Regions from separate parts of the Rahnella sp. GSA61A genome, predicted to be linked through region 1. Evidence: predicted binding sites of a transcription regulator. Region 1 holds the regulator's gene; each other region holds the start of a gene.
What was found. The regulator PurR, encoded in region 1, represses purine synthesis genes. The targets are predictions, from matches to a motif close to CANGCAAACGTTTGCNTG.
Positions count from the first base shown of each region.

Region 2: the regulator PurR is predicted to act here: its motif matches at 2,484-2,501, upstream of glyA (serine hydroxymethyltransferase).
Region 3: the regulator PurR is predicted to act here: its motif matches at 1,925-1,942, upstream of pyrD (quinone-dependent dihydroorotate dehydrogenase).
Region 4: the regulator PurR is predicted to act here: its motif matches at 1,703-1,720, upstream of LC431_RS22095 (NCS2 family protein).

Region 1 covers NZ_JAHXYO010000016.1:65,973-70,190, reverse strand. Annotated here, with positions in the region: gene LC431_RS26305 (hypothetical protein) at 1-77, opposite strand, end outside; gene LC431_RS18935 (C40 family peptidase) at 431-1,330, shown strand; gene LC431_RS18930 (YnhF family membrane protein) at 1,496-1,585, opposite strand; gene purR (HTH-type transcriptional repressor PurR) at 1,920-2,945, shown strand; gene punR (DNA-binding transcriptional activator PunR) at 2,982-3,887, opposite strand; gene punC (purine nucleoside transporter PunC) at 4,024-4,218, shown strand, end outside.
Region 2 covers NZ_JAHXYO010000005.1:131,443-135,660, reverse strand. Annotated here, with positions in the region: gene LC431_RS08765 (3-phenylpropionate MFS transporter) at 1-962, opposite strand, end outside; gene glyA (serine hydroxymethyltransferase) at 1,126-2,379, opposite strand; gene hmpA (NO-inducible flavohemoprotein) at 2,712-3,902, shown strand; gene LC431_RS08750 (cytochrome c) at 3,967-4,218, opposite strand, start outside.
Region 3 covers NZ_JAHXYO010000009.1:130,262-134,479, reverse strand. Annotated here, with positions in the region: gene ssuD (FMNH2-dependent alkanesulfonate monooxygenase) at 1-95, opposite strand, end outside; gene LC431_RS13590 (sulfonate ABC transporter substrate-binding protein) at 155-1,129, opposite strand; gene ssuE (NADPH-dependent FMN reductase) at 1,148-1,729, opposite strand; gene pyrD (quinone-dependent dihydroorotate dehydrogenase) at 2,045-3,055, shown strand; gene LC431_RS13575 (cell division protein ZapC) at 3,240-3,788, shown strand; gene LC431_RS13570 (YcbX family protein) at 3,819-4,218, opposite strand, start outside.
Region 4 covers NZ_JAHXYO010000023.1:21,580-25,797, forward strand. Annotated here, with positions in the region: gene LC431_RS22090 (AsmA family protein) at 1-103, opposite strand, end outside; gene LC431_RS22095 (NCS2 family protein) at 257-1,648, opposite strand; gene gltS (sodium/glutamate symporter) at 1,887-3,098, shown strand; gene LC431_RS22105 (PTS cellobiose transporter subunit IIC) at 3,153-4,218, opposite strand, start outside.

The DNA.
Region 1 (4,218 bases):
CGATCATTACTCTTCACGCGCAGCATAAAGAGACGGTGCGCAATCACAATACCTTCTATTGTAACGATGGCAGCCATCAGATAAAAACGCCATTTTTTGTGTGGTCTTTCTCAATACTGGCATTTTGTTTAACAATCTTTAATGTGTGCGCTCAGGCTCACATCTTTAAACATTCATTGAGAATAACATTTTTGGCGTTCACCGATAACGCCAGATTTGCAAAATTCCATTCTTTAACTCAAATATTAACACCATGAAAAGTGGTTATTTTTTTGACTAAAAATGGCGGTTATTTCGACATAAAAAAAGCCATTAACTTTTTCTCACAATATGATCTAGAATCGAGTCAATTCGTGCTTTTTTGTCAGGTTCTTTTAGGCAATACTCTGACATCCCTGATGTTTAACCTACCACTCATGGTAACGAAGCTATGCGCTTACTGTTCACGCTTTTTGTGCTGCTCTTTACCCAGCTATTTCTGAATATGGCACATGCATCGCCGCAGACACGTGTTTCTGCCGATCAGCGTAAAAGCCATGTTAATCAGGCTGCACCTGAAGAACGGCGAAAGCGAAAAACGGTGGCCGCGAAAACCAGTAAAAAAACTAAAATCGCGCCAGTGACAGAACAAAAAATTCAGGACAAGAATTCGAAGAAGAAAGTTAAAAGTACCGAACTGGCTAAACGAAAGACCACGACGGAGAAAAGTGTCAAAACGACCCGGGCCGAAAGTAAAAAAGAAAAGACACTGAAGACCACGCGGGCCGAAAGCAAAACAGAGAAACACGCCAAAACCCGTTCACTCGCGAAAAACAGCACGGAAAGGGTCAGTAAAAAAGAAGCGTATGGCCGGCACCGTAAAGGTAAAAAGCCCGAAGAAGACAGCAAACCGATTACGCTAAGTGCAACGCATAAAAAACGCTATCAGCATGCCCAGCAAACGGCGATGACCAAACTGATGCATCAGGTAGGAAAACCATATCGCTGGGGCGGAACCTCGCCGAATACCGGTTTTGATTGCAGCGGCTTAGTCTATTACGCCTACAAAGATTTGATCCGTATTAAAATGCCACGCACAGCGAATGAAATGTATCACCTGCGCGATGCGGCTCCGGTCAAACGCGGCGAACTTGAAAGCGGTGATCTGGTGTTCTTCAGAATCAATAACCGCGGCGCAGCAGACCATGTTGGTGTTTACGTGGGGAACGGCAAGTTTATTCAGTCTCCAAGAACGGGCGAAGACATTAAAATCACCTCTCTCGGCGACGATTACTGGCAAGATCATTATGTGGGTGCACGCCGGGTAATGACGCCGAAAACGATCCGATAATAAACAATTCGTTAAGTCTGAAGTTTCGCTAATCAGCCATTGAATAGCATTTAACGAAGAGTTTCTGCAGGGAAGAGTATCGGCGGTAACGGCCACTGCGTAAAATTGAAAAGGGCGATTCCTGTAACAGGAATCGCCCTTTTTTATGGCGGATCACTTACTGAATCAGTTCATCACCGCAGTGAAACTGAAAGCGATAATCATAAGCAAAGCGCATACCGTGGTGATCAACGATAATTTCAGGTTGCTGTCCATCAAACCCCCCTTTCGGATCAAATTGTGGCATTTTTTAAGCCACACTAATTGTGTGCCAACGCATTTTCGCATAATTAACATTTAAAATCTTGTGCTGAATGACAATGTATCCCTGAGAATTTTACTTCCACTTTCCTGCATTATAAGAGAAAATTGTCGGTTAACACGCCTGTGTGCCGGTTGATTTCACCCGAGAGCATTTCACGCCTCATTCTGAAGAATCCACCCAACGATTTCACTGCCCTTTTAGAAGCCAGCAGTGAGATCCACGCAAGCAAACGATTAACATAATGCTAACGTGCTGAAACACGTGAGTTCAGGAGTCATTGTTTACATGGCAACGATTAAAGATGTCGCAAAGCGCGCTGGCGTTTCCACTACAACCGTGTCGCACGTCATCAATAAAACACGTTTCGTCGCCGAAGAAACCAAAGAAGCGGTTCTCCTTGCAATCAAAGAGTTACATTACTCGCCGAGTGCTGTAGCCCGCAGTCTGAAGGTCAATAACACCAAAACGATCGGTCTGCTTGCCACCTCCAGCGAAGCGCCCTATTTTGCCGAAGTGATTGAAGCCGTAGAAAACAGCTGCTTCTCCAAAGGCTATACGCTGATTTTGTGTAACTCGCATAATAATCTGGAAAAACAACAAGCCTACCTGCAAATGCTGGCGCAAAAACGCGTCGATGGCTTGCTGGTGATGTGCGCGGAATATCCTGATGAGTTGCTCAATATGCTCGAGGAGCACCGTTCGATCCCAATGGTGGTCATGGACTGGGGCGAAGCGCGTAAGAACTTCACCGACAGCATTATTGATAATGCTTTCGAAGGGGGTTACATGGCCGGGCGTTATCTGATTGAACGCGGTCATCGTGATATTGGGGTGATCCCGGGCCAACTGGCACGTAATACCGGCGGTGGCCGCTTCCAGGGTTTTGTGAAAGCACTGACTGAAGCCAATATTCCGCTGCGTGACGAATGGGTGGTTCAGGGCGATTTCGAGCCGGAATCGGGCTATCAGGCGATGCATAAAATTCTGATGCAGAAGCACCGCCCGACTGCCGTATTTTGTGGCGGCGATGTGATGGCAATGGGCGCAATCTGTGCCGCAGACGAACTGGGCCTGCGCGTCCCTCAGGATATTTCCGTAATCGGTTACGACAATGTGCGTAACGCCCGTTACTTCTCCCCCGCGCTGACAACCGTGCATCAGCCGAAAGAACGTCTGGGTGAAATGGCCTTTACCATGTTGCTGGACAGAATTGTCAGTAAGCGTGAAGAGTCTCAGACCATTGAGGTGCATCCGAAACTGGTCGAACGCCGTTCCGTAGCCGATGGTCCGTACCGCGATTACCGCCGTTAACAGATATCGAACGCCTGCAGATGCAGGCGTTTTTTTCTAATCACGCAGCCATTCCTGATTCATGGTTTCTGTATCGCCCATATATTCCAGCAACCAGGCCAGCGAGGGTGACGGATTGCTTTGATCCCACGTCAGGCAACACGGGCTGTCGGGAAACGTATTTTCCAGCGTCAGCACCTGCAACTTTTTCTGTTCTATCCACGGCGTGACGCGATGAACCGGCATCATACCCACGCATAAGCCTTCGGTCAGGCATTCCAGCGCGCAGGTCCAGTCTGGCACGACCAGCCGCCGCTGGTTATCCAGCGTCCATGTATCCCGCTTAGGCAATGTCCGGGAGGTGTCTTCCAGACAGAGTGCAGGATAAGGCCGCAGCTCATCATCATTCAGCGCGCCGGATAACTGCGCAAGCGGATGTTGCGGGCTGACGACGCAATGCCAGTCCATAAATCCCATGTCACGAAAACTGAAGCCCCCGCCAACCGGTATCGCGCGTGTAGCACCGATCGCCACGTCTGCCCGCCCGTCAACCAGCGCATCCCAGACACCATTAAACACTTCTGAGTGAATAATGAGTTCGGTGTCCGCAAAATGGCGGTAGAAATCGAGCACCAGACGCCGTGTCCGTGCGGGTTTTACAATCCGGTCAACCGCCACACGTAATTCGCCGCGCCAGCCGTTCGCCACCTGCTGACACTGCCGGCGCGTGGCTATCATTTTTTTTGTCAGAATCCGCGCTTCATCGACAAAAACCTTTCCCGCAGGCGTCAGTACCACGTCACGATGGCGACGTTCAAACAACGGCACGGCCAGCCACTGCTCAAGCTGACGGACGGTATAGCTGATAGCAGAAGGTACGCGGTGCAAATCTTGCGCTGCCGCACTAAAACTACCTGTTCTTGCCACGGCATCTACCACTTCAAGGGCGTATTCTGACCACATAATTCAGCCTTCAATATTTTTGATAGCAGAGTGCAAATATTAGCGTTTCACAAGCCTGTTATCAAAGCGTTAAACTCCGCCTCCGGTATGTAATCTGCATCACATCATCTGCAATAAATAAATTAATGAGACGATAATGAAACCCTCCTTTGGATTTATGCTCTATCTCGCGGGACTGAGCATGCTGGGCTTTTTAGCCACTGATATGTATCTGCCTGCGTTCAGCGCCATGCAAACCAGTCTGATGACCAGCCCCGGGATGATCAGCGCAAGTCTGAGCATTTTTCTCGGCGGATTTGCTCTCGGTCAGTTGTTATGGGGGCCGTTGTCA
Region 2 (4,218 bases), on a different contig from region 1:
CGTGGTCGTGCAGCGATAAATCGCATGCCCGCCAGATGACAAACCGTAAACGTGCCACAGTGCAGAATCTGCATCACAATCAGCCACGGCAACGCGGTAAACGCACCCATCATTCCCCAGCGTACCACGCCACACACGGCCGAAAGCAGCAGCAGATCCCGCGCTGACCAGCGGCTGAACAGCTGTTTGCTAAAGGTAAAGACCAGCACTTCCGCCACGACGCCCAGCGACCACAAATAGCCGATGGTCGTGGAAGAATAGCCCACATCCTGCCAGTAAATTGCACTGAAACCGTAATACGCCGCATGGGCGCCCTGCAACAGCGTCACACATAACAGGAAACGCCAGACTGGTTTTTCGCCAAGCAACGCTTTCCACGAAATACCCGGCGCACCGCTGGTACGCGGCTCTCCCACCGGCTTCACGCTCGGGCGCAGCAACATACCGAGCAACATCGCGGCCACGCCTGCGGTCAGTGTGTACAAAATCGCCTTATGACCGTAGACCTCAACCAGCTTGCCGGTCACCGCCGATCCAATCACGAAGGCAATGGAGCCCCAGACACGCACCTTGCCGTAATCCATATTGATCTGGCGTTGCAACGTGCCTGCCAGCGCATCGGTCAGCGGCACCAGCGGACCGAAAAACAGACTGAAACCGGCAATGTTGATCATCAGCCACGCCCAGCCGTTGCCAAACCAGAACCCGACGGCAAACGCCAGCGTAAGCAGCGCCAGAATACGCAAACCGGTGATGAGGTAAGACGGGTCTTTGATGGACGGAGAAATGATTAACGTGCCGAGAAAACGGGCGACCAGACCCGCACCCAGCAACAAGCCGATGCTTTCGGAGGAGATCCCCTCACCTTTAAGCCACAGGCCCCAGAAAGGAAGAAAAATACCGTAACTGAAAAAATAGGTGAAATAACTGAGTGCAAGCCAGCGCGTGGAACGCAATTCCATAAATCCTCCGGTGTGAGGCCAATACTTTGACAAAGCTCACAATCGCTAGCAATCCGCAGACGCTTTCATACTCCCGTAATGTCTGCCAGCTCACAAATTCTGATACATGCCCATAAAAAAACCCGCCGTAGCGGGTTTTAGCAGCTTAACGGCTTCGCAAATATTACGCGTAAACCGGGAAGCGTGCACAGATGTCGAGAACTTTCTGTTTAACGCGTTCGATCGTTGCTTCGTCGTTCACGTTGTCCAGCACGTCACAGATCCAGCCAGCCAGTTCGCGCACTTCAGCTTCTTTGAAACCACGACGGGTCACAGCCGGGGTACCGATACGCACACCAGAGGTCACAAACGGGCTCTTCGGATCGTTAGGTACGCTGTTTTTGTTCACAGTGATGTTAGCGCGACCCAGAGCAGCATCGGCTTCTTTACCGGTCAGATTCTTATCGACCAGATCCATCAGGAACAGGTGGTTGTGCGTGCCGCCGGAAACCACTTTGTAGCCGCGTTCCAGAACTACAGCCACCATTGCCTGTGCGTTTTTAGCCACCTGCTGTTGGTAAGCTTTGAACTCAGGTTCCATCGCTTCTTTCAGTGCTACCGCTTTACCGGCAATCACGTGCATCAGCGGGCCGCCCTGACCACCCGGGAAGACAGCAGAGTTCAGTTTTTTGTAGAACTCTTCGTCGCCGCCTTTCGCCAGAATCAGACCGCCGCGTGGGCCAGCCAGCGTTTTGTGCGTGGTGGTGGTCACGATGTGTGCGTGTGGAACCGGGTTCGGGTAAACGCCCGCAGCAATCAGACCGGCAACGTGTGCCATGTCAACGAAGAAGTAAGCGCCAACGCTGTCGGCGATTTCACGCATTTTTGCCCAGTCAACGATACCGGAGAATGCAGAGAAGCCGCCGATGATCATTTTTGGTTTGTGCAGTTCGGCCTGACGTTTCACGTCTTCGTAATCGATGTCGCCGCTTTCGTCGATACCATAAGGCACCACGTTATACAGTTTACCGGAAAGGTTAACCGGTGAACCGTGCGTCAGGTGACCGCCATGGCCAAGGTTCATCCCCAGAATGGTGTCGCCCGGTTGCAGCAGTGCGGTATACACCGCGAAGTTTGCCTGTGAGCCGGAGTGCGGCTGAACGTTGGCAAAATCTGCACCGAACAATTCTTTTGCACGGTCGATAGCCAGTTGTTCAACGATGTCGACGTACTCACAGCCACCGTAATAACGTTTGCCCGGGTAGCCTTCTGCATATTTGTTGGTCAGTTGCGAACCCTGAGCCTGCATGACACGCGGGCTGGTATAGTTTTCTGACGCAATCAGCTCGATATGTTCTTCCTGACGAACAACTTCTTTTTCCATTGCTGCCCACAGCTCAGCATCATAATCGGCAATGTTCATTTCACGCTTTAACATCCGCATCTCCTGACTCAACAAACTAAAAATAAACGCCCCTTCCGGGTTCTGCGCCACAGTGTAAATGTTTAAGCGGCCTTCGGATAGGGTCAGTTTGAGGTTTTTAGGCAAACGATTGGCTCCAGATACAGCAAGGCTTTGATCTGCGAACATCTGTCCATAATCAAGGGATAAATATTCACCTGAACATGTACAAATTTCAGCTTTGTGACTCAGCCCCTGTCGGGAAAAGCCCTTACCCCTTTAGGGGGTGTTTACAGAAATAGTGGGTTTATATAAGATGCATTTAAAATACATGTTTAAATAAAATCATCACAGACAAGGTGTTCACCATGCTTGATTCAGCCACTATCGCCACCGTTAAATCCACTATTCCTTTGCTCGCTGCGACCGGTCCGAAACTGACCGCACACTTTTATGACCGTATGTTTGCGCATAATCCCGAACTGAAAGACATCTTCAATATGAGCAACCAGCGCAACGGCGATCAGCGTCAGGCGCTGTTTGATGCCATCTGCGCTTATGCCGCTAATATTGAAAATCTGGCGGCGCTGCTGCCTGCAGTGGAACGCATCGCGCAAAAACACACCAGCTTCACCATCCAGCCTGAACAATACAATATTGTCGGCGCTCACCTGCTGGCAACGCTGGATGAAATGTTCAGTCCGGGTCAGGAAGTGCTGGATGCATGGGGCAAAGCCTATGGCGTGCTGGCGAATGTGTTTATTAACCGTGAAACCGAGATTTATCAGGACAGCGCAGAAAAAACGGGTGGCTGGCGCGGCACGCGTGAATTCCGCATCGCCGAAAAACAACCGCAGAGTGAGCTGATTACCTCTTTCCTGCTGGAACCTGTCGACGGTAAACCGGTGGCCGACTTCCAGCCGGGGCAATATCTGGCGGTATATATCCGCGATGCCTCACTGGAAAATCAGGAAATCCGCCAGTATTCCCTGACCCAGGCACCGAACGGCAAAACCTACCGCATCGCGGTAAAACGCGAAGGGCAAGGTGCCGTATCCAACTTCCTGCATAATTTTGCGCAGCCGGGCGACATCATTCATCTTGCTGCCCCTCACGGTGATTTCTTTATGGATATCAGCGATACCACGCCGGTGGCGCTGGTTTCTGCAGGTGTTGGTCAGACGCCGATGTTGGGTATGCTCAATACGCTGGCAGAACGCGGACATCATGCGCCGGTACAATGGCTGCACGCGGCTGAAAACGGTGCCGTGCACGCATTTGCCGGTGAAGTGACAAGCGCGCAGAAAAACCTGCCGCAACTGGAAAGCCATGTCTGGTATAACCGGCCACAGGCGAATGATTTACCCGGTGAAGATTTTCAGTATGAAGGGCTGATGGATCTGAGCAAAGTCAGCGCACAGCTGAGCGATCCGGCGATGCATTTCTACCTGTGCGGTCCGGTCGGCTTTATGCAGTTTGCAGCGAAACAACTGCTGGCGATGAACATCAGCGAAGCCAACATTCATTACGAATGTTTCGGTCCGCACAAAGTCCTTTAATCCCTGCACGAAAAGAAAAGGCTGACACAGAATGTCAGCCTTTTTTATTGCTGTTCAGTACAGATTAATGACGACGTCGGCGACGTACAAAGAACAGCGCAATCAGCAGGATAACCACAAGTCCCGCAATGCCCATGCCCCAGTGCGCCAGTTCAAGCAACGGCGAAGGTTTGCCACCTGCACGCAATTCTTTCACGCGGTCAGATGTCACTTTCGCCTGATCGTTACCAAACTGCCGCAACAACTGATTGCTCAGCGTAGCGACCTGCGTATCCGACAGTAAATGCTCAAACGCTGGCATCGCGACATCTTTGCT
Region 3 (4,218 bases), on a different contig from region 1:
AGATAGCCGTGATCGACCACGCGGGCACCTTCTTCTGTGCCTAAATAGCGGCCGTCGCCGTGGGTAGGTAAAAACCAGAATACGTTCAGACTCATCGTTGTGTTCCTCTCAAAGTGTGCGATTCGTTACCGCTCAGCGGCGGCTAAATGGATGTTCAGTTAGCTTGTACGGCTGGTTTCCAGATGCGGTCTTTAATTTCAACCGGCTTTGGCAAAATATGGTTCTGATAGAACAAATCGGCGGTTTGCTGCTGGCGCTTTTCTGTTTCCGCACTGACCGGCGTGATAGGCATATCCGGCAGATGATCCAGATAAGAGGCGACCACTTTTTCCGGTAACCCCATCGACTGAGAAAGCAGTTTGATACTTTGTTCACGGTCAGTTTTGGTCAGCGCATTCGCCTGCGTTAACACTTCCAGAACCTGACTGATGAACTGAGGATTGGCCTCGGTGTATTTTTTCGGTGCCAGATAGAAGGAGCCCGTCTGGTGGAGCGTCGAGCCGTCGGTCAGAACGCGCACATCACCCTGAACTTGCGCGGCCGAATAATACGGATCCCAGATAGCCCAGGCATCCACATCATGTTGCTGGAATGCGGCCCGTGCATCGGCAGGGGTCAGATAGACCGGCTGGATATCGCTGAATTTCAGGCCCGCCTGTTGCAGGGCACGCAACAGCAGGTTGTGCGAACTGGAGCCTTTCTGGAAAGCGACTTTATGACCTTTGAGATCTGCGACGGTTTTGATCGGACTCTTGCTGTCGACCAGAATCACTTCTGCTTTCGGTTTCGGGGGTTCAGAGCCGATATACAACAAATCTGCCCCCGCTGCCTGCGCGAACAACGGCGGCAAATCACCGGTACCGCCCAGATCAATACTTCCGACGTTCAGCGCTTCAAGAATTTGCGGCCCGGCAGGGAATTCTACCCAGCTTATTTTTGTGTCCGGGAAACGTTTTTCCAGTAACTGGTGTGATTTCGCCAGCACCAGTCCGACAGATCCTTTCTGATAGGCAATACGTAATTGCGCCGGATCCTTTTCCTGAGCCGTTGCGGTGCCGCTCAGGAAAAGGCTGGTCAGCAGGCTGGCCACAACCGGGATACGGCGTAATAAAGAGAAAGAAGCAGGCATGATTAATTCCTTTTAAAGTCAGACACGCAGTGCTTGCGCAGAAAGGGATGCAACAGACGGAAGCTGCGGACGGCGGCGGCTCAGCGCCAGGTAGAAGTTTTCCAGAGATTCGATCAAACGCTCTTCCAGTGCGGGGGCCAGCTTCGCAGGGAACGTCTGATAATCGGTGATCAGGCTGTCATCTGCGAAAACGCCCTGCAACACTTCCTGTGCTTTCAGCGAGGCGAGTACCGGTTTTAGGGCGTAATCGACGGCCAGCATATGGCCGATAGATCCGGCTGTAGCCAGTGGCAACACCACTTTATGGTCGAGCGCGCGTTCTGGCAGTAAATCGAGCAGGGTTTTCAGTGCGCCGGAAAAAGACGCCTTATACACTGGTGTGGCGACGATCAGGCCATCAGCACTCGCCAGTTCAGCATTCAGTTGCTTGAGTTGCGGGCTGCCAAAATTAGCGAAAAGCAGATCGTCTGCTGAAAAATCCTGAATATTGTAGGTAAAGACTTCAACGCCACGGCTCGCCAGCCACTGGTGGCTGAGTGCCAGCAGGGAAGAGGAGCGGGAGGGTTGTCGCGGACTGCCTGCCAGAGTCACTACACGCATTTGCTTATTCCTTATAACAATCTGTTATAGAACTATCATTTTTCTTAACGAAGTGAGGTAAACCTAGCAGGCAGAGGCGGCGCAGCGGAAATCTCAATTTTGGCTATGGAAAGTTTCAAATCAGATAAAGCACGTGTCGGGTGTGCTGTGGGGCGATGGGGGGAAAGGAAATAAAAGTGAATTAAAGGTAACAAAAAGGTAATCGTTTGCGCAGCGAAGCAATTATTTGGCCAATATGCCGGTTATCATTTCCAATTGTCCGGCGCTTAGTCAATAATACCGCCCCGTCTAGCCACCGGGAATTCAGGAGTCTCCATGTATTATCCTCTTGTCAGGAAAGCACTGTTTCAGCTCGATCCAGAGCGCGCCCACGAGTTAACCTTTCGTCAGTTGAGCCGCATTTCCGGCACCCCGTTTGAATTCTTGATCCGCCAGTCAGTGCCCACCAAACCGGTAAACTGCATGGGATTATCCTTTAAGAACCCTTTGGGACTGGCCGCAGGCCTGGATAAAGACGGCGAATGTATTGATGCGCTGGGGGCAATGGGCTTTGGATTTATTGAAGTCGGTACTGTGACCCCGCGTGCGCAGGCCGGTAATGATAAGCCGCGTTTATTCCGTATTGTGGAAGCTGAAGGCCTGATTAACCGCATGGGTTTCAATAACCATGGCGTGGATAATCTGGTGAATAATGTCAAAAAATCACATTTTGGCGGCATTCTGGGGATTAATATTGGCAAGAATAAAGATACGCCTGTTGAGCACGGCGCAGACGATTATCTGACCTGTATGGAAAAGGTATATCCGTACGCCGGTTATATCGCGGTGAATATTTCATCACCTAACACGCCGGGATTACGTTCACTGCAATACGGTGAAGCGCTGGATGATTTGCTGGCAGCGATTAAGAATAAGCAGCTTGAGTTACAGCAACGCCATCAGAAATATGTGCCTGTTGCGGTGAAGATCGCACCGGATCTTTCTGAGGAAGAATTGATCCAAATAGCCGACAGTTTAGTGCGCCATAATATGGATGGCGTGATTGCGACCAATACCACACTCGATCGTAAACTGGTTCAGGGGCTAAATTATTGCGAACAGGTTGGTGGTCTGAGCGGGCGCCCGTTGCAGCTGCGCAGCACAGAAATTATCCGTATGCTCTCTCATGAATTACAAGGGCGTCTGCCGGTTATTGGTGTTGGCGGTATTGATTCATTAACGGCGGCCCGTGAGAAAATGGCCGCAGGCGCTTCCTTAATTCAAATCTATTCCGGCTTTATCTTTAAAGGTCCGGGTCTGATCAAAGATATTGTTACCCATATCTAATATTTTTCATCCTGAAGACGAGTCAGGGGTTTATTTATTAACCCGGCTCGTCTATATTTTGTCCACTGACCGTAATTCAGGCTCAGGATTTGTCTGATATCGTTTCGTTACTGAAAAATCTATTCTTACAGATTAGCCGGTAATGAAGTCAGGCAGAGGGCATGAGGGTAAACAGGATGACGAAATGAAAATTAAACCAGATGATAATTGGCGTTGGTATTTTGATACAGAACATGACCGGCTTATGCTGGACCTCGCCAATGGCATGATTTTCCGTTCCCGTTTTCCCGCCAAAATGTTAACTCCTGATGCTTTCGGAAATATGTCATTTTGTGTCGATGATGCGGCGCTGTATTTTGATTTTGAAGAACAGTGCAAACATATTCGTCTCGCAGCTGAACAACGCGCTGAATTAGTTCTGAACGCCTTAGTCGCTTATCGTTTTTTAAAACCGCTGATGCCGAAGAGCTGGCATTTCAGTCAGCAGATGCGTCCTTACCAGCCTGCGAATGGTCAGCTTGCTCAGGTGCAGGTGATGGAAAGCGGTGAACAGGCGACATTACTGGTGGTGGAATCCGGTGATAATGCCAGTCTGTGCCTGCTGGCGCAGGAACGGCTGACGGTCGCAGGGCGCGGCATGGTGCTGGGGGATGCTATTAAAGTGATGCATGACCGGCTAATGCCAGCAGCATTCCGCGTTGACAGGGATGATGTCTACGATCAGGCAGTTTAGTTTCCTGCCTGATCCTCATTAAATACACCTCTAGCCGAGCACGATATCCGTAGCCGGAATACAACTACACGCTAATATCGTTCCATCTTTTCCCACTGCACTCTCTTTCAGCGGTGCCACTTTTCCTTCTTTCAATATCATCCTGCACGCGCCACAAATTCCTGCACGACAGGAATAGGGGATACGTAATCCCTGCAATTCCAGCTGCTCGAGCAAAATCTGCTGATTGTTGCCGGTAAACTGCGTTCCCTGATAATTAATGCTGACGTCCTGCGCGGTGCTTTTTGGCGCTTCCACATTTTCAATGATATCGCCCGCGCAGTAAGGCCGTGGTGGCCTGGTTGCCAGCACCTGAACGCTGTCGCCTGCGCGGATCACGCCGCTGTTGCGGGCAATCATGTTCTGACCGAAATCGACATCGCCGTCGCTG
Region 4 (4,218 bases), on a different contig from region 1:
CCCAGCCAGCAGCCCAGCGGGTTTGTAATAGGACGTACACCAGCACGATCGCCAGCACCAGAAGTAAGGCGAACGTCAGCAAAATTTTACCGATAAATCTCATCGTCTGGAGCCCTGTAACGGGAAAATGGAAAAAGATTCTTTGTTTATGCCGCAAACAGCGAATTTTCTCAACAGGTTAGCCAAATGGAGGCAATAAAAAGCGGCAGAGGTTCCAGACCCTCTGCCGCTGTTGCACGCGGATTACATCCTGCTTTTACTTCTCGTGAGGGAAAACCAGATTCAGAACAATCGCAGTAATGCCGCCCGCTGCAATGCCAGAAGAGAGAAGGGTTTTCAGCCAGTCCGGTGCGAATTGCAGGATCAGCGGCTGCTGAGAAACACCCATACCGACGGCGAGAGAAAGCGCCATGATCATAATCGCGCGGCGATTCAGACGCTCGCGGGAAACAATGCGCACACCCGAAGCGGCAATGGTACCGAACATCACGATGGTCGCGCCGCCCAGTACCGGTTCAGGAATATGCTGCACAAATCCCGCAACAGCCGGGAACAGCCCGAGGATGATCAGCATCAGCGCGACCACAAAACCGACATAGCGGCTGGCAACGCCGGTCAGTTGAATGACGCCGTTGTTCTGCCCGAAGCAGGAATTCGGGAAGGTGTTAAATACAGCAGAAAGCATCGAGTTCAGGCCATTGGCCAGAACGCCGCCTTTGATGCGCTTCATGTACAGCGGGCCGCTGACCGGTTGCTCAGAAACGTCCGAGGTTGCGGTAATATCACCGATGGTTTCCAGCGATGTCACCATGAAAATCAGCATCAGCGGGATCAGCAAATTCCAGTCAAAACCCAGTCCGTAATACAGCGGCGTTGGTAATGTTATCCAGTTGCTTTGCGCGGCTGGCGCAACGGTTGGCAACATGCCCGTCATCCAGGCCACCAGATAACCCACCGCCATGGCGATAACCAGAGAGGCGACACGCAGGTAAGGGTTACGTTGACGGTTCAGCAGAACAATCACTACCAGCACGACGGCAGCCAGCAGCAGATTTTTCGGTGCCCCGAATGTGTGATCGCTCATGGCCGCATAACCGCCGCCGATAGACGTCAGACCGACCTGAATCAGCGACAGCCCGATAATCATCACCACGATGCCGGAAACCAGCGGCGTAATGATGCGGCGTGCGAGATGCAGGAAACGGGAAAGAATGATTTCAGTGCAGGAAGCCAGCATCAGGGTGCCGAACAGCGCCGCCATCATGGTCGGCACATCCGCACCGCCATTTTTCAGCGCCATTCCGCCCATGATCAGCGGCGCAACAAAGTTAAAGCTGGTGCCCTGAATCGACAGTAAACCCGAGCCGACCGGTCCCCAGGTTTTAATCTGCAAAATAGAAGCCAGGCCGGAGGCGAACAGCGACATGCTGATGATGTGCTGCGTGTCCTGCGCAGGCAAACCCAGCGCCTGGCAAATCAGTAGTGCTGGTGTGATTACCGCAACAAACATCGCCAGCAAATGCTGACAGGCGGCGAATAACGTTTGAGGTAATGGCGGGCGGTCCTCGAGCCGGTAAATCAGTTCACTTTTTTGCTGGCGGGAAAGATCGGGTTGCTGTGTTTCTTGTTCTGCGGTTTGCGAACTCATGCTGTGGCATTCCAATAAGCGGCAAAGCGGGCATTTTTATTGAAATTAACGACAAAAGCAATCGTTTGCTAATGGCAATATTCCTCGACTGGTTTTGGATTGGACGGGATTTATGGCCTGTTTTTCTTGCCTGACGCAGCTTGAATGACTTCTAATTCAGCTTCTGGGAAAAAACATGTCAGTGAAGTTTTTATAACTCGATAATTTTATTGGATTTATTTTAAAATGGAGTTCGTCAATGATTCAACTCGATACCTACGGCACCCTGGTTGCCGCCACGTTGGTGCTCCTTTTAGGACGGAAATGCGTCCAGTCGGTCAAATTCCTCAAAAAATACACCATTCCTGAACCCGTTGCCGGTGGTTTGCTGGTCGCTTTATTGTTACTGATCGCCAACCAGATATTCGGCTGGGAAGTCGGTTTCGACATGTCTTTAAAAGAGCCACTGATGCTGGCATTTTTTGCCACGATCGGTCTTAACGCCAATCTGGCAAGTCTGCGGGCAGGCGGTAAATCGCTGTTTCTGCTGGTGTTTGTCGTCGTGGGCTTACTGCTTTTGCAAAATGCCATCGGTATCGGAATGGCGAAAATGCTCGGGCTGGATCCGCTGATGGGGTTGCTGGCGGGGTCGATTACCCTTTCAGGTGGCCACGGCACCGGCGCGGCATGGAGCAAGCTGTTTATCGAGCGTTATGGCTTTGAAAATGCGACGGAAGTCGCGATGGCTTGCGCAACTTTTGGTCTGGTGCTCGGCGGTATTATTGGGGGGCCGGTAGCGCGCTATCTGGTCAGCCATTCTTCCACCCCCAACGGAAACCCCGAGGATATGGTCGATCCGAGCGCATTTGAGAAACCGTCGATTGGCAGGATGATCACGCCACTGGTGATGGTTGAAACCATTGCCCTGATCGCGATTTGCCTGATGGCAGGGACATATGCCGCCAGTCTGTTGCAAGGCTCGGCATTTGAAATCCCAACCTTTGTCTGCGTGCTCTTCGTTGGTGTGATCCTGAGTAATATGCTGGCATGGCTCGGTTTTTATCGTGTCTTCGACCGTGCGGTATCCGTGCTGGGTAACGTCAGTTTGTCACTGTTCCTTGCCATGGCATTGATGAGCCTTAAGTTGTGGGAGATGGCGGCACTCGCCTTGCCGATGATGGCAATTCTTATCGTTCAAGCCCTCGCAATGGCACTTTATGCGATTTTCGTGACTTATCGCGTGATGGGGAAAAACTACGATGCGGCGGTGTTGGCGGCAGGACACTGTGGTTTCGGGCTGGGTGCCACCCCGACGGCCATTGCCAATATGCAGGCGATCACCAACCAGTTTGGCCCTTCGCATCTGGCGTTTCTGGTGGTGCCGATGGTGGGCGCATTCTTCATCGATATCGCCAATGCGATTGTGATTAAACTCTACCTGATGCTGCCTGTATTCCCGGCTATAAGCTAAAAAAACAGGCACAGAAACATCGCTTCTGTGCCTGACGATTCCTTCCCGTCGGGTTTATTGTGCCGCGTCCGCCTTCTCAGTGAACACCTGTTCGGCCTCAGCGGCTTTTTCCTGCGTCAGTAACTGCTTCTCGTAGACTTTGAAGAATGGATAATAAATTACCATCGACAGTGCCATCAGCAGGATAACCAGAACCGACACTTTGAAATCCCAGCCCATCGCCCAGGCCGCCCCGATCGGTGCCGGCGATGTCCAGGGGACCAGTGAAATCATATGCGGGAGCAGATCCGTCGATACGGCCAGATAGGCGATAACGGCATTGACCATCGGTGCCAGCAGGAAGGGGATGAAAAATACCGGATTCATGACGATAGGTGTGCCAAAAATCACCGGCTCATTGATATTGAAACAGCTTGGCACCAGACTGAGTTTCCCCATGGTGCGCAGATGCGCTGACTTACTGCGACAAAACAGCAGCACCAGTCCCATTGTCGCGCCGGACCCGCCAATCACGATCAGGAAATTCCAGAATGCCTCGGTCATGATGTGCGTCATGGGTAAACCGGCAGCGAGATCTGTCTGATTCAGGCCGAGATTGGTTAACCAAAAAGCCTGCAACATGCCAGATACAATGGCCGAGCCATGAATGCCGGCGAACCACAACAGGTGGCAAATCAGCACGGCGAGAAGTACAGCAGGCAGTGAGTCTGCGGCAGAAATCAGGGGTTCGAACAGCGCCATAATCGCCTGTGGCAGCAACATATCAAACCCTGACTGGACCAGTAAGCTCAGCGGGAAAAGTGTAATCACCACGGCCACAATCGGGATCAGTAAATCAAACGAATGCTTAATGTTTGAAGGTACCTGTTCGGGTAAACGGATACCGATATTGTATTTTTTCAATAACCGCGTCAGTTCGGTGACATAAATCGCCACCAGAATAGCCGTAAAGATCCCCACGCCGCCCAGCGCCGTCGTCGACATCTTTTCATCAATCTGCGGTGCGGCGACCAGCAGGAAAGACATCAGCGCCAGCATTGCGGTCATGAACGGGTCTAGCTTGTAACTTCTTGCCAGATTGTAGGCAATCGATGCCGAGATGTAGATGGACATAATGCCC